One region of the Pseudarthrobacter sp. NPDC092419 genome, then DNA from elsewhere that is predicted to be linked to it. Evidence: predicted binding sites of a transcription regulator. Region 1 holds the regulator's gene; each other region holds the start of a gene.
What was found. Region 1 encodes HrcA, which represses chaperone genes, less so after heat shock. Its sites were predicted from a motif close to TTNGCACTCGNNNNNNNCGAGTGCNAA; they were not measured.

Region 1 (5,995 bases):
CCAGCTGGGCGACCTGATGTCGCGTGGGCCCGGGATGGTGGCTCCGGTCTGGATCATCGACCCGCAGGAGGGCGTGGAACTGGGCGCGGGTAACGTCAAGATCACCGGACGCAGCACCAAGGCCGGAAGCAAGCTGCGCTGGCAGGTCCTGAAGGGCGCCGAGGGCGAGGCGAAGGCGCCGTACCTCACCGGTGAAGCGACAGCCGCCGCGGAAGCCGGGCGGTCCGGCGTATTCACCCTGGACCTGAAGCTTCCCGCTGGTGACTATGAGCTGAAAGTTGCGCAGGCGGGTGCCGGTGACGGACCCGACCGGAACGCAGATACCAGGTCGTTTACCGTCCGGTAGTGTCCCAGCGGCCCAAGACATCGCTGGCGAGGACGACGGCGGCGGGCCCGGCCGTGGAGGAACGCAGGACGTGCGTGCCGAGCAAGGCCGTCACCGCCCCCTTATCGCACAGCCGTGTCACCTCGCGCGGACTGATGCCGCCTTCCGGACCAACGATCAGCAGCACTTCCCGCACGCCGTCGCCACGGATTCGCCATTCTTCAAGGACGTTTCGCAGCGGGCGGACCGCGTCCTCATGCAGGATCACGGCCAGGTCTGCGGCTTCCACGGCCGCGGCAAGCGCGGAGGTCTCGACCGCGGGACGCACCTCGGGGATCCAGGCGCGCCGCGCCTGCTTTGCGGCCGCCGCAACCACGGACTGCCATTTGGCGTGCGCCTTTGCGGCCCGGTCACCCTTCCAGCGCACGATGGAACGTTCCGACTGCCACGGAACCACCGCGTCGATGCCCAATTCAGTGGCCGTCTCGATGGCCAGTTCGTCCCGGTCGCCCTTAGCGAGGGCCTGTACCAGTATCAGCCTGACGTCCGGCCGTGCCTCGGCTGTGATGGTAAGGCACTCGACTTCCAGCCTAGACGGCCCGGACGAGGTGACCGTCCCGGTCAGGCGCCTGCCGACGCCGTCCACGATGTCCACGGGTTCACCCTGCGCCAGGCGTTTTACGGCGACTGCGTGCCGCGCCTCGGGGCCTTCCAGGACGAAGACCGCGCCGGGACCAACCCCGTCGAGGCTTCCGGCGGGGGCGAAAAAGACCGGGTTGCTCACCGCTACAGGTTACCCAGTCGGTCCCGGAGCTTGGCGAACATGCCGCCGCTGGCGGCCAGCTTGCCTTCGGTGATCTGTTCTCCACGCAGCTTGGCCAGCTGGCGCAGCAGGTCTTCCTGGGCAGCATCCAGCCGTGCCGGGGTTTCCACCTGCAGGTGGACCTTCAGGTCTCCGCGGCCGTAGCCGCGCAGGTGGGTTACGCCAAGTCCGCGGAGGGTGATGATTTCGCCCGACTGCGTGCCCGGCTTGACGTCGATTTCCTGGATCCCGTCGAAGGTCTCCAGGCTGACATCGGTGCCCAGCGCTGCCGCCGTCATGGGGATGTTCAAGGTGGCGTGCAGGTCATCGCCGTCGCGGACGTAGGTGGCATCGTTGTTGACGCGGATTTCCACGTAAAGATCGCCTGACGGACCGCCGGCGGGGCCCGCCTCTCCCTGTCCCGAGAGCTGGATCCGGGTGCCGGTGGCAACGCCGGCAGGCACCTTGATGGTCAGTGACCGGCGGCTGCGGATACGGCCCTGGCCGCTGCACTCGTTGCAGGGATCCTTAATGACAGTGCCGAAACCTTCGCAGCTCCCGCAGGGTGCGGCGGTCATGACCTGGCCCAGGATCGAGCGGACCGCCCGCTGGACCTGGCCGCTGCCGCCGCAGATGTCGCAGCGCTCCGGGTGGGAGCCCGGCTGGCAGCAGGAACCTTCGCAGGTGGGGCAGGTGACCGCGGTATCCACCTCAAGCTTCTTGTTGACACCGAAAACGGCGTCGCGCAGCTCGATGCGGACGCTGATCAGGGCGTCCTGTCCGCGCCGTACACGCGATGCCGGACCGGTGGTGCCGCCGGCTCCGAAGAACGTGTCAAAGATGTCCTGGAACGCAAACCCCTGGCCTGCATATCCGCCGCCGCCGAAACCGTTGTCGGTGCCGTTCTCGTTCCCCGTGGTGTCGTAGACACGGCGCTTCTGCGGGTCCGAGAGGACCTCGTAGGCGTGGGTCACTGCCTTGAAGCGGTCCGAGGCATCCTGGCCGGGGTTGACGTCGGGGTGGAGCGTGCGGGCCAGCTTGCGGTAGGCCTTTTTGATCTCTTCCCCCGTAGCCTCCGGCGAGACTCCAAGGACGTCATAGTGGCTGCTCAAAGTTGGTTTCTCTTCCTTGTTGTAACGTCAGGGTCCCAGGATCCGGGACAGGTACCGTGCCACGGCGCGCACAGCGGCCATGGTGGTGGGATAGTCCATCCGGGTGGGCCCGAGTACTCCGATTTTCGCTGCGCTGTCCGGACCGTAGCCCGTGGCCACCACGGAAGCTTCCGCCAGGCCGTCGTAGGGGTTTTCCCGGCCGATACTCACGGCCACGCCGCGGTGGTCCTGCGCCATTTCGCTCAGGAGGCGCAGCATGACCACCTGCTCCTCCAAGGCTTCCAGGACAGGGCCGATACTCAGCGGAAAGTCCACGTTGGAACGGGCCAGATTTGCTGTGCCGGCCATGACCATACGGTCTTCCCGGCTGTTGTGTGCCAGCGCTTCGAGGCCGTGCGCCAGGGCCTGTGCCGCCTGCCGCTGCCCGGGGCTCACCGCAGTGACTACTGCGGAGAGGGACTGGGCCAGCTGGCTGAGCGGAGTTCCGCCCAGCGATCCCAGGAAACGGGTCCGCAGCGCGGCCAGGGCGTCGTCCCCCAGGTCCTGCCCGACGTCGATCACCCGCTGGTCCACCTTGCCGCTGTTGGCGATCAGCACTACCAGCACCTTGCGCGGGGCCAGCAGTACGAATTCGATGTGGCGGACCAGCGCCCGGCTGAGGTGCGGATACTGCACCACGGCCACCTGGTTGGTGAGCTGCGACAGCAGGCGCACGGTCCGGTCCAGGACGTCGTCGAGGTCGTCCGCGCCCTCCAGCAGCGACTGGATGGCGCGGCGCTCCGCCTGGGACAGAGGCTTCACTGCCGAGATTTGGTCCACGAACAGCCGGTAGCCCTTGTCCGTGGGTATCCGGCCCGCACTGGTGTGCGGCGCGGTAATGAGCCCCTCATCCTCCAAAGCGGCCATGTCGTTGCGGATGGTTGCGCTGGAAACGCCAAGATGGTGCCGCTCCACGAGGGCCTTCGAACCCACCGGTTCGCGCGAATGGACATAGTCCTCGACGATGGCCCGCAGCACTTCCAGCTTGCGCGGTTCGCTCACACTCCACCTCCATCCAGGGTCCGGGACGGCCTCGCCTCCCCGTTCAGTCCGCCTTGGCGGTTAGCACTCGACATGCCTTAGTGCTAACAGTCTATTATGCCTCGGCCCGTTGTTAGCATTGGAACCGCTCCGGGCAGAACCGGGTACTGACTAGCACTAGGCGGAACGAATCCATGGATTACCAGAACTGGGGCCCCCGTGACATAGCGGCTCCCGCCAGGACCGCGCCGCCAGAGGTCCCGGTTGAGCGTGGCATGGTCCTGGAGGACGTCCAGTCGGGCTGGGTGGGAGCAGTGACCCGGGTCGAGAAGTCCGGCGGTATGCATGTGGTCGCACTGGAGGACCGGCGCGGAAAGTCCCGCTCCTTCAAATTGGGATTCGGGTTCCTCCTCGATGGCCGGCCCATCCGGCTGATGCCGCCTGCTCCCCGCGCAGCCGCGGGACGGCCGGGCGCAGGACAGCCAGGCGGACCCGGCCGCACCGCGTCCGGGTCTGTACGTGTGACCGGGCAACGCGCCCAGGTAGCCAAGGCGAGCCGCATCTGGGTGGAAGGCAAGCACGACGCCGAACTGGTGGAGAAAGTCTGGGGGGACGACCTCCGGGTGGAGGGAATCGTCGTCGAACCCCTCCATGGCATTGACGACCTCGCCGCGGCGGTCTCGGAGTTCCGCCCCGGCCCCGAACGGCGACTCGGTGTCCTGGTGGACCACCTCGTTCCGGATTCGAAGGAATCCCGCATCGCCGAGGCAGTGATGCGCTCCCCCGGCGCGGCCGGGAACGTCCTGATCGTCGGTCACCCGTACGTGGACGTCTGGCAGGCAATCCGGCCGTCCGTCCTGGGCATCGACCGGTGGCCTGTAGTGCCCCGCGGGCAGGACTGGAAAACCGGGATTCTCGCGGCGTTCGGCTGGCCTCATGAGACGAAGGAGGACATCGGCCTGGGCTGGCAGAAACTGTTGGGCGCAGTCCGGACCTACGCAGACCTCGAGGCGTCGCTGCTGGGACGCGTGGAAGAAGTGATTGATTTCCTGACCGTCCCCTAGCAAGAAGGGGGGAGGAGTCATGGCCGGCAGACAGTATTCTTGGTAGTGCAGGTTCGCAGAATCATGGCGGACCGGCAGCACTGGGCACCAAGCGCAGTTGGCACAACGCACTTTAGAAGGAATCAGACCGTGGCAGAAAACGCACGTGATCACAGGAACCGCCAGGACGGCCCGGGCCGCTCCGAATACCATGGCGTTCCAGCGAATGCGCTGCCGCTGACGGCCAGCGAGGACCGGCAGTGGGCCACGCTGGCGCACTTCGGCGGCATCCTGGGTTGCGTGCCGTCGCTCCTGATCTACCTGATCTTCCGGGACCGCGGCCCGTTCACGGCGCAGGAATCCAAAGAGGCGCTGAACTTCAGCCTGCCGCCCACCATCGCGGCCGTGATTGCCAACATCCTGGTGTTCGTCCCAGTAGTAGGCAACATCTTCGCGGTCATCGCCACCCTGATCTGGATAGCGCTGACCTGCTTCTCCGTCTCCGCCGGCATCCACGTGAACAAGGGCCAGCCGCACCGGTACCAGTACAACCTGCGCTGGATCAAATAACCTCCAGCAAGGCAGGGTCAGTCCGGGAGGAGTCGTCGCACCACGGCGTCTGCCAGGAGACGGCCCTTGAGGGTGAGCACCAGACGGCCGCGAAACGCGGCGACGGGATCCACCAGCCCGTCGGCGATCAGTCCGGCCACCTCGTGGCGGCCCGCCGGAGTCAGCGAGTCGACCGTAAGCCCCGTCGCCAGCCGCGTCTCCAGCATCACGTGTTCAACGGCCTGGGTCTCGGGGTCCAACGTTTCCCGGCCCGCAGCCGGTGACAGCCCCTGGACCAGCCGGCCGGCGTAGGCCGAGGGGTGCTTGACGTTCCACCAGCGCACACCGCCCACGTGCGAGTGTGCACCGGGGCCAATCCCCCACCAGTCGTCTCCACGCCAGTAGGCCAGGTTGTGCCGGCAGGCGTGGCCCGGCGTCCGGGACCAGTTGCTGACCTCGTACCAGCCAAGCCCGGCAGCGGTGATGAGCTGGTCGGCGAGCTCGTACTTGGTGGCGTGGTCGTCGTCGTCAATCCCCGGTACCTCGCCCCGGCGGATCTGTGCCGCAAGCTTGGTCCCGTCCTCTACGATCAGCGCGTAGGCGCTGATGTGGTCCGGACCGTAGGACAGTGCTGTTTCGAGCGAGAAGCGCCAGTCGTCCAGCGACTCCCCCGGTGTCCCGTAGATCAGGTCCAGGCTGACGTCCAGGCCGGCTTCCCGCGCCCACCGGACCACCTGCGGCACCCTCGCCGGCGAATGGGTCCGGTCCAGGACCTTGAGCACGTGCGGCACCGCGGACTGCATGCCGAAGGATACCCGGGTGAAGCCCGCCTCTTTGAGCACGGCGAGCGATTCCGGCGTGACCGAATCCGGATTGGCCTCCGTGGTGACCTCGGCGCCTGCCACGATGCCCCACCGCGCAATGGCCGTGCGCAGGATCAGGGCAAGGTCCGCGGCGGGCAGGAGCGTGGGCGTCCCGCCGCCGAAGAAAACCGTGCTGAGCGGACGTTCTGGCACACCGGACCCGGCCAGCACCCCGGCCGCGAGCTCCACTTCTGCGGCAGCGGTGGCAGCGTAGGCATCCTGCGACGCCCCGCCGCCGAGCTCCGTGGCTGTGTAGGTGTTGAAGTCGCAGTACCCGCAGC
Region 2 (5,995 bases), on a different contig from region 1:
TGGAGCGCCTGGACGAGGCTGCCGTCCGCGTGGCCACCATGATGCACTGGCGCGGACGCATGGGTGCGCCTGCCGGAACACCGCCGGGCAGCGGGGCGGCCCTGTCTTCACGCGTCTCGGCCGCCGCCGTCACCGTCCTGGCTGGCAAGTGCCAGGGGCCGCTGGTCCCGGGTGCCGTGCGTGTGACGGGCGGGGCTCCCCGCGACCGGGCGCTGTTCGCCGCTGCGGCGGGGCGGGCAGGACTCAGGATGGGCTCAGGCCCGGTGGTGGACCTGGTGGGTTTCGGCGGCAGGCCGGGGAGGGGCGATATTGCGGTGGCGCTGGACGCACCATGGTCCCTCGCAGGGTCCCCGGCCCCGGTGAAACTGGCGATCTACGGCCGGACGCCGGGCGCCTTCGACGCGCTGGCAGCCGTGCTGGCCGGGAAGGCGACGGCCCCTGGAAAGCTGCCGGCCGCCGTCGGACGTTACCCGGCGGGAACCGGGTGCCCAACTAAGTAGCACCAAGTGTCGTTTTGGGGTATCAAAATGACACTTGGCGCTACCTAGTTGGGCGGGTGCGGGTTAAATGGTTCCGTGCCCATCCTGAATAAAGACATGACCCTCTGTATCTCACTGTCGGCGCGTCCCAGCAATAACGGGACCCGCTTCCACAACCACCTGTATGAGCAGCTTGGCCTGAACTGGATCTATAAGGCGTTCGCGCCGGCCAACCTGGAGCAGGCGATCGCCGGGGTCCGCGGCCTTGGCATCCGGGGCTGCGCCGTGTCCATGCCGTACAAGGAGGACGTGATCGCGCTGGTGGACCGGATGGATCCGTCCGCCTTGGCGATCGACTCGGTGAACACCATCGTCAACACCGACGGGCACCTCACGGCCTACAACACGGATTACACCGCCATCGAACAGCTGCTTGCCACCAACGCCGTGCCCACCGGCTATTCCGTGCTGGTGCAGGGCGCCGGCGGCATGGCCAAGGCTACGGTTGCCGCGCTGCGCGACGCCGGCTTCCGGAACGTCACTGTCATTGCGCGGAACGAGGGGACCGGGCGGGCGCTCGCAGAGCAGTATGGTTTCCACTGGCAGCCGGCGCTGGAGGGCGCCACCGCGGACCTCATCATCAACGTGACGCCCATCGGCATGGCCGGAGGCGCCGAGGCGGACGCGCTGTCCTTCCCGCAGGAAACGGTCGACGCCGCCCGGCTGGTTTTCGACGTCGTGGCACTTCCGGCCGAAACACCGCTGATCCGGGCGGCCCGCGCTGCCGGCAAGCCGGTGATTACGGGGGCTGAGGTGGCCACCATCCAGGCACTGGAGCAGTTTGTGCTCTACACCGGCATCCGGCCCTCGCCGGAGCAGGTGCGCGCGGCCGAGGAGTTCATGCGGGCGCAGTAGCGGCGCCTACGCCGGTTCCACCACCACGGCCACCCGGTCCTCGCCGATGCGGGTGAGCACCAGGGTGGCGGTCTTCCCGGCTCCCTTCCGGGCAGGCTTGCCGGAGGGGAGCAGTTGTTTGCGCAGCTCTTCCGGGGTCACGGCCGTGCCGCGTTTCTTGATGTCCAGCACCGTGATGCCGTTGTCCTTCACCCAGGCCTTGAGCGCCTTGACGTTATAAGGCATGACCTCCAGGACCCGGTAGGCGCGCGCGAAGGGGTTGTCGACCAGTTCCGGCGCGCAGATGTAGGCGATGTGCTCGTCCACCAGGTGCCCGCCGAGCTGGAGCGCGACGTCGGCCACGAGCCCCGCACGGATCACAGCCCCGTCGGGTTCGTACAGGTAGCCTTCCACGGCTCCCACCGGCGCGTCCGGGCCTGCTCCGAAGTCCTCGCCGCTGGTTATTTCGGCCGCCCCCTGCGGACCAAGGACCAGCGCGGCGCGGCGGACGCCGGGACGGCTGACAGCGTTGAACCACAGCGTCACTTCGGTGACGTCGCCGCCCACGGAGACCCACTGGGCCTCGCAGCCAGCCGGCACGGACTCGTGCGGCATGCCCGGGCCCATCTTCACGCCCACCGCCTTGCCGGTGGCGGCCAGTGCCTCCACGAAGGACAGCGGCGGGGAGAAGGCCTCCGGATCCCAGATCCTCCGGGTGCCGGACGTGGAGGTGACCCGGCGCGCGGGATCCAGCCAGACGCCGTCGGCGTCCTCCAGGGATACCGCCGTGGCATCGGCGTGGACCACCGTTGCGTTGGGGAAGGGAATCAGGTTGACGGTGGCGCAGGCAGCGGTGGTTTCGTCCATCTCCACGGCGGTAACCGTGAGGTCCAGCGACGCCATGGCCAGGGAGTCTGCTCCGATCCCGCAGCCCAGGTCCGCTACGTGCCGGATTCCGGCGGCTGCGAAGCGCTCGGCATGGCGGGCAGCGACATTCAGCCGGGTGGCCTGCTCCAGACCGGCCTGGGTGAAGAGCATCCGCGAGGCGAACTCGCCAAACTTCGCTTCGGCCCGCGTCCGGAGCCGCGACTGGGTGAGGACGGCGGACACGAGCGCGGGGGAGTGGCCGGCCTTGCGGAGCGCTGCGTTCAGGTGGAACGACTCGTCCTCCCGGTACGGGCCCAGGGAGCCCAGCAGGTCCCAGCCTTCGGGGGTGAGCAGCGGCGCAATCTGGTCCTGGGGAGCTTCAGCCATGGGTTCCAGCCTAGTGGAGGAGCATCACGCCCGATGCCGATAGGGTTGATGGCATGAACGACGCAGCGGGTCCCCGGCAGGACGGAATGAACGGTTCAACGGGCAGCGGAGCCCCGCGTAGAGGACCGGCCCGGGTTGCCCGGCCGGTGCTCATCGCCGGCGCCACGGTGGCCGTGGTCTGCGTGGCGCTCCTGGTCATCATCTTCATGCTGGACGCGTTCAACGCCACCGTCTACTCCGTGGGCGGCAACAGCATCCAGGATGATACGCAGGAGGCCCAGGACATCCGCGGACTGTACACCGGTGCCCGCGTGGGCAGCATCGTGGTCCTGGTGGTGTCGCTGCTGGCGGCCGCCGCGGCCGCCGTCGTGCTTTACCGCGGACGCGGCGCGGGAGCAGGGGACGACGACGCCGACGAGGACGTCGACTTCGAGGACCTGGGCCGCTGAGGCCCGCCGTGCCGCTGCCCCACGCTGGTCAGGAGCACCCCTGAAATCACCAGGATACCGCCCAGCACCTGCGGCACCGTGATGGGCTGGCCCAGCAGCATCGTGATGATGGCGGTGAACACGGCAATGAGGTTGAGGTAATTTCCGGCATTTGCCGGCGTGGTGCGCTTCAGGGCGAGGTTCCACAACAGGTACGAGCCCAGCGATGGGAAGACCACGATGAATGCCAGGGACCATGCCTCGGCGGGATCGGAGGGCAGGCCTGTGCCCGTGGCGGCCGCGATCGGAGCCAGGACGGCGGCCGCCATGGCCACCTGGACGGCGGTGGATGTGATGGCCGGAAGTGACTGCCGGCGGGCCAGGACCGTGTAGCCGGCCCACATCGTGATGGCGGCGAGGATCAGCAGTTCCCCGGCCTTCAGGGAGAACGTCAGCAGGCGGTGGAGCTCACCGCCGGTGAGGACCAGCAGCACACCCGCCAGGCCCAGCGCTATTCCCAGCCAGCTGACCGGTGCCGGCCGGTCGCGGAAGAGCACTACGGCGAGGATCATGATCAGGGCCGGGTTGGCTGCGGTGACCAGCGAGGCATTCAGGGCGGAGGTGTGCCCCAGGGCGCTGTACAGCAGCAGCGTGTAGCCGGTCATTCCCAGGCAGCTGAGGAGGAGCAGGCGCGGCCACTGCCGCAGGACGGCCCGCCAGTCCGGCCGGTCGATGGCCTGGGCAAGGACCAGCAGCGGCAGCGCGGCCAGCGCCCAGCGCCAGAACGTGAGCTGGAGCGGGGCCATGGTCTCCACGGCGGCATGGCCCACCACGAAGTTGCCGGCCCAGAACAGGGTGGCCAGGGTCAGGTAAATGGCAGCTCGCACCGCTCAAATCTACAGGCCCCAGCGTCCGCCCCATGACGAAAATGCTGGCACTCGCCTTGACCGAGTGCTAACCCGTGCATAGAGTCTTCATTAGCACTCTCCCCAGGTGGGTGCTAACACATGTAGAGCTGCCAGCCAGGCTGCTGCCGGCACCGCGACGACGGTTTGCCAGCCAGGGCGGGAAGCTTTCCAGTCCACGAATTTGCTGACGAAAAGGAGAGGTCCGAGTGTCGGTCTCTATTAAGCCTCTTGAGGATCGTATTGTTGTCCGCCCGCTCGAAGCCGAGCAGACCACGGCTTCCGGCCTGGTGATCCCGGACTCCGCACAGGAGAAGCCCCAGGAAGGCGAAGTTGTTGCAGTAGGCCCCGGCCGCTTCGAAGACGGCAACCGCGTACCTGTTGACGTAGCCGTCGGCGACGTCGTCATCTACTCCAAGTACGGCGGAACCGAAGTCAAGACCGGTGGCACCGAGTACCTCGTGCTGTCCGCCCGCGACGTCCTGGCGATCGTCGTCAAGTAACCTCCGGATCCCCGTGCTGCCGGGCCGGCCTTCGGGCCGGCCTGCGGTGCGGGGTTTCTGTCTTTGAAAGGACACCACCATGGCAAAGCAGCTTGCGTTTGATGACGCTGCCCGCCGGGCCCTCGAGGCCGGCATCGATAAGCTCGCCAACACCGTCAAGGTGACGCTCGGTCCGCGCGGCCGCAACGTCGTCCTGGACAAGAAGTGGGGCGCGCCCACCATCACGAACGACGGCGTGACCATCGCCCGCGAAGTGGAACTGGACGATCCTTACGAAAACCTTGGCGCCCAGCTGGCCAAGGAAGTCGCCACCAAGACCAACGATGTTGCCGGTGACGGCACCACCACCGCCACGGTCCTGGCTCAGGCACTGGTCAAGGAAGGCCTGCGCAACGTTGCCGCAGGTGCGGCTCCCGGCCAGATCAAGCGCGGCATCGAGGTTTCCGTCGAAGCCGTCGCTGCCCGCCTGCTGGAGAACGCCCGCCCGGTCGAAGGCACCCAGGTCGCCAATGTCGCCTCCATCTCCGCCCAGAGCGACGAGGTCGGCGAGCTCCTCGCCGAGGCATTCGGCAAGGTCGGCAAGGATGGTGTGATCACCATCGAGGAATCTTCCACCACCCAGACTGAACTGGTCCTCACCGAGGGCATGCAGTTCGACAAGGGCTACCTGTCCCCGTACTTCGTGACGGACGCCGAACGCCAGGAAGCCGTCCTGGAAGACGCGCTGATCCTGATCAACCAGGGCAAGATTTCCTCCGTGCAGGAATTCCTGCCGCTGCTGGAAAAGGCGCTGCAGAGTTCCAAGCCGCTGTTCATCATTGCCGAAGATGTTGACGGCGAGGCCCTGTCCACGCTGATCGTCAACCGCATCCGCGGCACCCTGAACGTCGTGGCCGTCAAGGCTCCGGGCTTCGGCGACCGCCGCAAGGCCATGCTGCAGGACATCGCCACCCTCACCGGTGCGCAGGTTGTTTCCCCGGAACTGGGCCTGAGCCTGGACACCGTGGGCCTTGAGGTGCTGGGTACCGCCCGCCGCATCACGGTCACCAAGGACAACACCACCATTGTGGACGGCGCCGGCTCCGCGGAGGACGTCGCCGCCCGCGTGGCGCAGCTCCGCGCGGAACTGACCCGCACGGACTCCGACTGGGACAAGGAAAAGCTCCAGGAGCGCCTGGCCAAGCTGGCCGGCGGCATCGGCGTCATCAAGGTCGGCGCTGCCACCGAGGTTGAGCTGAAGGAAAAGAAGCACCGCATCGAGGACGCTGTGTCCTCCACCCGCGCTGCCCTCGAAGAAGGCATCGTGTCCGGTGGCGGTTCGGCCCTGATCCACGCCCTGAAGGCACTGGACGAGGATCCCGCCGTCCAGGCGCTGGAAGGTGACGCAGCTGCTGCCGTCGGCATCGTCCGCCGAGCACTGACCCAGCCGCTGCGCTGGATCGCGCAGAACGCAGGCTTCGACGGCTACGTCATCGTGGCCAAGGTCGGCGAACTGGAAGCCAACCACGGCTTCAACGCCAAATCCGGCGAGT
Region 3 (5,995 bases), on a different contig from region 1:
GCCCGGATTGGCGAAGCCATCCGACTCCAGCTGCCCAACCATCCCGGACTGTCTGCCTTCTTTGGGGCGGGCCCTGAATCGTTCCGGGTAGTGGACCTGGAACGTGCACAGGGCCTGGTGCGGGACCACGTCATCTTCTCGCCCGGCTTCGGCCGGACACCCCACGGCCGTGCTTTGCACAACTTCGGTCCGTTGTCGGCTGAAGGCGGCCGGGAAAAGTTCGCGCTGGCCATGACGCGGGCCCGGCGCTCCATGCATGTCCTGACCTGTTTCCGGCCCGAGGACCTGGACCACACGCGGCTGACGCACGGAGCCATGGACCTCTACACGCTGCTGGACCGTGAGATCGCCGGCAACACCGACCTCGGTACGCCGGCCTCCCGCGCCGCAGCCAGCGAACAGGCGCTGGGCGCCGATCCGCTGGTGGCGGATCTGGGGGACCGGCTCCGGGCCCGTGGCGCTCGGGTATGGCACCAGTACGACGGCGCGATTGACGTCGTGGCTGCGGCGGACCCGTTGAGCACCATGGGGCAGGACGACGCGGAACTTCCCCGACCGGTTGCCATTGAGTCCGACGGTACCGAGCAGTACCGGACGATGAGTGTGCGCGAACGGAGCCGGCTGCGGCCGCAGCTGCTGGAGCGCCTGGGCTGGCGATACATGCCGCTGTGGACCATAGAGGTCTTCACCGATCCGTCGTCCTGCGCAGACCGGATTGCCGGCTATCTGGGCCTTGAGAAGATGGTCCTTCCCGGCCGGACGGCGCCTGCCGCCGGATTCCTGGACGACGATGTGGACCAGGCCCTGAATGGCATCGACCTGCGCGATGCCATTGCGGCCCGTGGCGCGGGACCAGAAGCCCATCCATCATTTGAAAAGGAGGCGGGCAGCGTGAGCCCGGACCAGACGAAGGACGGCGCCGCGAACGACGCCGCTGAGGACAGCGCAGCGAAGGGTACGGCTCCGGTGAAACCCAGCCCGGACAAGGCGCTTCCGGACAGGGTGCTTCCGGACAAGGCTGCCGAGGATGATCCCCGGGCGTGGGGCGACCGCGACGAGGACCACGACACGTGGCTCAAGGAGCAGCGGCCTCCGCACTGGGGCTGATCCCAGGGTTACGGCCCCACGAGGACGAAAAACAGCTTTCCGCGGGTGGAGGCCCCCGCCAGGCGGGCCGCCTGCTCTGCTCCGGCAGCCACCACCAGCAGCCCCTCCGTCTCGGCAGTTCCCAGCCACTGGCCGCCGTCCCCGCCATGGGTCGACGTCCACAGGACCGGCACGCCTTTGGCCAGGACCTCCGGAGGACGTGCCTCCTCAAACCCGCCGGCACCAGTGAGGACCACGTTCACCAGCTGGCCAGGGGATACCAATCGGATGGAGGAGGGATCCGCCATGCGCAGGGGCACTGCGGCGGAGCCTGCCGGAGTGCCGGCCAAGAGGCCCGGGCCAACGAGCTGCGCGTCGGTGAGCAGCTGGCCCTTACGCAACGGTCCCGCCAGTTGCCGGCCAACGGCCTGGTCCTGCTCCCCGAAAAAGCCGTCGGCCACCGTCCCTGGAGGTACCTGAACGCGGGCCAAATCCGCACCGTCCAAGGTGGCCCCGGCGGGGAGGTCCCGTGCGGCGGCCACGGCTGCCACCGTGTCCAGCGGCGCCGGCGTCAGTTGGTGGACGGTGCTCGCGGCGGCACCGCATAAGAGCAGCGCCACGGCCAGCCGTCGGTTTCGGTTAAGCCAGCCGGCGAACCGTGCGGGAAACGTCCTGCGGGGCGTAGGTCGCAGCGTACCGGGGCGGCCCGGGCCGCCCCGGTTCGCTGCGATGCGGTTCGTTCGGGTGCGCGATGGTTTCGAACTGGTCCGGCCGTGAAGGAAAAAAGCAGGCATGTGCCCACGGTAGGGGTTCCGGCGACGGTAGGGTCAGGACGGGATTCCGTATGTGGAAAAGCGGATTCCGTGGGTGCAGCAGTGAGGGCGCCCGTTTACGGCCGGATGCCCGCCGGTCAGCTGGCAGCGGCTGCCGGAGCAGGCGTTGCGGGAGCGGCCGCGGGGGTCGACGCCGGCGCCGACGGCGCGGCCGAAACGGTGTTGCCCTTGGCATCGCGGGAATCGGTACGGTAGAAACCGGAGCCCTTGAAGACCACGCCCACGCTGTTGAACTTCTTGCGCAGAGTTCCCTCGCATTCGGGGCAGGATGTCAATGTGCTGTCCGAGAACGACTGGACAATGTCGAAGGCATGGCCGCAATCCTTGCAGGCATATGCATACGTTGGCACTGGTGCTCCTCCTCTTGGACAAACGAGAGGTCCCGTGCTGCCGGCCGCGGAACCGGTTCATCCGGTCGCCGCATTAGCAGTCGCAGGGCCTGAGTGCCAATTCTACCATCCGCCGGGCTAAGCCTGCGGCCTGGTCATTCTGAGGAAAGCTCCCGAAGACCTCCGGGGGTGAGCACCGCAGGCACCGGTCGGTCGAACGCCTCGGCCGGTATGCGGCCGGCGGGAAGCAGTTCCTCATCGTAGATCACTGCGGCCAGGGGGATCTCCTTCCCGGCGGTTGCCAGGTGTCCCAGGAATTTGTCGTAATAACCCCCGCCCTGGCCGACCCTGTTGCCTTCGACGTCCACCGCGGTGGCCGGAATGAACAGCGCAGCGGCCCCGCCGGCCGTCTCCGGTCCATGCCGGTCGCCCACCGGCTCGAGGATGGGAGCGAAAGGACTCCGCTCAAATTCGGCGGCGGGGCTCCAGTACACCCAAGCGAGTTCCCTGCCCGGTTCGCACACGGGCAGCAGGACGCTGTGCCCTGCCCCGTGCAGGGCTTCGATGAGGCGGAGGGTGGGCGGCTCGAAGCCCACGCTGAGGTAGACGCAGACGGTGCCCGGCGTGCCGGCTGTGATGGAACGAGCCCAGGCCAGGCCGTGCCGGGCCAACGCCGCTGCGGCCGCTTCCCGTTCCTGCACTGTCAAGGACGCCCTGTGCTGCCGGTGGGCCGCCCGAATGGAGTCCTTGGCTGCTGTTGAATCCTGGTGCACGTTACTGCCTTCCATGGTCGCCTCGTAGGTGCCGGGCTTCCGCTGTTACTGAATGCTTGACGCTGACGTTAGATTAGTCCGGTGAGCACCAGTAGCCCGAGAGTCCGCAAAGCCGTCATTCCTGCTGCCGGACTGGGTACCCGGTTCCTGCCCGCCACCAAGGCGATGCCCAAGGAGATGCTCCCCGTGGTGGACAAGCCTGCCATCCAGTATGTCGTGGAGGAAGCCGTCAGCGTGGGCCTCCATGACGTCCTGATGATCACGGGCCGCAGCAAGCGGGCGCTGGAGGACCACTTCGACCGGGTACCTTCCCTCGAATCGACGCTGTCCGACAAAGGAGACACCCGAAAACTCGAGGCCGTCCAGGCTGCCACGAAACTCGGCGACATCCACTATGTCCGCCAGGGCGACCCCAACGGGCTGGGGCATGCAGTCCTGCGGGCCCGCCAGCACGTGGGCGAGGAGCCCTTTGCCGTCCTGCTAGGTGACGACCTCATCGACGCCCGGGACGAACTCCTTGGCACGATGATCGATGTCCAGGCTCGGACGGGAGGCTCCGTGGTGGCACTGATCGAGGTGGAACCTTCGCAGATCAGCGCCTACGGCTGTGCAGACGTCGAGGCGATCGACGGCGAGGGGTACGTTCGGGTCAACCGGCTCGTGGAGAAGCCGTCCCCGGAGGAAGCACCGTCCAACCTGGCGGTGATCGGCCGCTACGTCCTGCACCCGGAAGTGTTCAACGTCCTGGAAAAGACCGGTCCCGGACGCGGCGGTGAGATCCAGCTGACCGATGCGCTGCAGGAGCTGGCAGGCAGCGATGGCGACGGCGGCGGCGTCTACGGCGTGGTTTTCAGGGGCCGCCGCTACGACACCGGAGACAAGCTGAGCTACCTCAAAGCCTGCGTGCAGCTTGCCATCGACAGCGAGGACCTGGGCCCGGGGCTGCGGGAATGGCTGCCCGGCTTCGCCGCCGGCCTGTCGAAGTAGCGCCGTGCGGCCCGGCCCAATCTGGCCTGTCACGCTGGACTGCGGCGACCTTGTGCTGCGCCCCATCAGGTACCGGGACAAGCGGGAGTGGACCGAGGTCCGTGCCCGCAACGGTGAGTGGCTCGCCCCGTGGGAGGCATCCAATCCCGACCCTGCCGGCGGCCTGCCGAATTACCGCCAGATGGTCCGTTCCCTGAACGCGCAGGCTGCCCAGGCCACGGCGCTCCCGTTCGTGATCACCGAGCGGATGCCCGGCCGTCGGCAACCCGTCATCGTGGGCCAGTTGACTGTGTCGTCGATCGTCTGGGGTTCTGCCATGATGGCCACGCTCGGGTACTGGGTGGATCAGGCACGCGCCGGGCACGGGATCGCGCCCACCGCCGTCGCGCTCGCTACGGACCACTGCTTCCGGACGCTCGGGCTGCACCGGATGGAGATTAACATCCGGCCTGAAAACGGGCCCAGCCTGCGGGTGGTGGAAAAGCTGGGATTCCGTGATGAGGGGTACCGGCCGCGCTTCCTGCATATCAACGGCGAATGGGCAGACCACCGGTCCTTCGCACTCACCGCCGAGGAGGTGCCGGAGGGGCTGCTGAACCGCTGGCTGGCTGCCAGGCCGTCATAAATCCAGTGATTTGGCGGCTGTGGCACGACACACCGGCGCGAATGCGACGGCAGCCGCCGTGAAGCTCATACGGTTTTGAGTGTGGACTTCCCTCTTAGCAGCTCAGTGATCCTTGTGGTTGCTGTTGCGCTCTGGATTGTTTGGGTTGCCCCGTATGTCCTTCGGAACCGCAGGCAGCGGCTGCTGCCCGCCGGCGACGTGCCGGGGGATGCCCTGACCGATCAAACACCGGACCGGTCCGCCGGCCTCGTGTTGAACGTTGCAGCCCAGCAGGAGAAAGCCATGGACCCCAGGAAGAGCGCAGGAACCGCCAAGGACGCCGCCACTGCCCCTGCCCGGCGGCTGCGCATCCGGTATGGGCGCATGGCACTCGCCCTCGCCGGGCTGCTTTCCCTCGTGACCGCAGCGGTTTCCGGCACGATGCTGATCTTTGGCCTCGGCAGTCCCGTCCTTCCCGCAGCCTGCCTGGCCGTGACGTTCCTGTCCGTCGTTATCCTGCGGCGCCTCGCTGTCAGCGACCGCCGCCGCCGTGTTAACGCTGCTTTCCGGTCCGCCATGTCGGCGCCCGCCGGCAGCACCCGCACGTCAGGGAGCATGCCGCCCAAGCCCGCCGAACCTGCCCGCGCAGCCTTGCCCGAGCGTCCCCTGTTCGACGCCGAAGCCGGGCAGGACCGGATTAAGCAGCTCACCGCCGTCGAACTCCGGGAAGCCGCGCTGGCCGTTGCGCTGGCTGCCGGCGACACCAGCGCGCCCGCCCAGCCTGCCGCTGCCTCAGGCACGCCGTGGGAGCCCGTTGAGGTGCCCAAGCCGGTCTACGTCGAGGCTGCCAAGGCGGAGCGTCCGGAACCTGAACCACTGGCGCTGCCGGAAGCCCCGAAGGCCGTGGGAAAGCCTTCGCTGAAGCAGGGCGCCGCTCCGGTCCAGGCCGGCGGCGCAGTGGAGCCCCGCCAGCTCACCAAGGCACAGAGCGCCCTCAGCAACCTCGACGACGTCCTGCAGCGCCGCCGCGCCTGACACCGGTGCGCCGGTTGGCATTAGGCCGCGAAAATTTGTAGCCTAAGGTCACCGGTTCCATCCGCCGGGGGCTATAGCTCAGTTGGTAGAGCGCTTCGTTCGCATCGAAGAGGTCAGGAGTTCGAATCTCCTTAGCTCCACATTTCGTCCGCGGTCCCGCCTACGACCCGGAGATTCCCTCCACGAGGCGTACGTCCGACTCCATCAGCGGGAGCCCGGCAAGCATGCCGTCAATCCGCTGCAGCGGCTCCTTCGCCTCCGGATCTGCGGCGGCCGCTTCGAGCCACCGGGGTACCTCGCGCGCAACTAGGAACAATGCGGTATTTGTCGCTGCCAATGCCGCCAGCA

Region 2: groES (co-chaperone GroES) is a predicted target of HrcA. The motif match lies at 3,987-4,013, and genes of this name have one in related genera.
Region 3: ACIQC0_RS12655 (FmdB family zinc ribbon protein) is a predicted target of HrcA. The motif match lies at 2,343-2,369, and genes of this name have one in related genera.

Annotation. Positions count from the first base shown of each region.
Region 1 covers NZ_JBIVQF010000004.1:62,834-68,828, forward strand. Annotated here, with positions in the region: gene ACIQC0_RS07970 (GerMN domain-containing protein) at 1-346, shown strand, start outside; gene ACIQC0_RS07975 (16S rRNA (uracil(1498)-N(3))-methyltransferase) at 333-1,109, opposite strand; gene dnaJ (molecular chaperone DnaJ) at 1,112-2,239, opposite strand; gene hrcA (heat-inducible transcriptional repressor HrcA) at 2,267-3,280, opposite strand; gene ACIQC0_RS07990 (DUF3097 domain-containing protein) at 3,454-4,323, shown strand; gene ACIQC0_RS07995 (DUF4870 domain-containing protein) at 4,453-4,872, shown strand; gene hemW (radical SAM family heme chaperone HemW) at 4,890-5,995, opposite strand, start outside.
Region 2 covers NZ_JBIVQF010000007.1:154,677-160,671, forward strand. Annotated here, with positions in the region: gene ACIQC0_RS12565 (glycoside hydrolase family 3 protein) at 1-500, shown strand, start outside; gene ACIQC0_RS12570 (shikimate 5-dehydrogenase) at 576-1,394, shown strand; gene ACIQC0_RS12575 (SAM-dependent methyltransferase) at 1,401-2,627, opposite strand; gene ACIQC0_RS12580 (hypothetical protein) at 2,681-3,076, shown strand; gene ACIQC0_RS12585 (DMT family transporter) at 3,001-3,942, opposite strand; gene groES (co-chaperone GroES) at 4,170-4,463, shown strand; gene groL (chaperonin GroEL) at 4,543-5,995, shown strand, end outside.
Region 3 covers NZ_JBIVQF010000007.1:176,182-182,176, forward strand. Annotated here, with positions in the region: gene ACIQC0_RS12645 (AAA family ATPase) at 1-1,107, shown strand, start outside; gene ACIQC0_RS12650 (RcpC/CpaB family pilus assembly protein) at 1,116-1,706, opposite strand; gene ACIQC0_RS12655 (FmdB family zinc ribbon protein) at 1,997-2,269, opposite strand; gene ACIQC0_RS12660 (5-formyltetrahydrofolate cyclo-ligase) at 2,404-3,036, opposite strand; gene galU (UTP--glucose-1-phosphate uridylyltransferase GalU) at 3,103-4,008, shown strand; gene ACIQC0_RS12670 (GNAT family N-acetyltransferase) at 4,013-4,633, shown strand; gene ACIQC0_RS12675 (hypothetical protein) at 4,715-5,647, shown strand; tRNA gene ACIQC0_RS12680 (tRNA-Ala) at 5,715-5,787, shown strand; gene ACIQC0_RS12685 (hypothetical protein) at 5,808-5,995, opposite strand, start outside.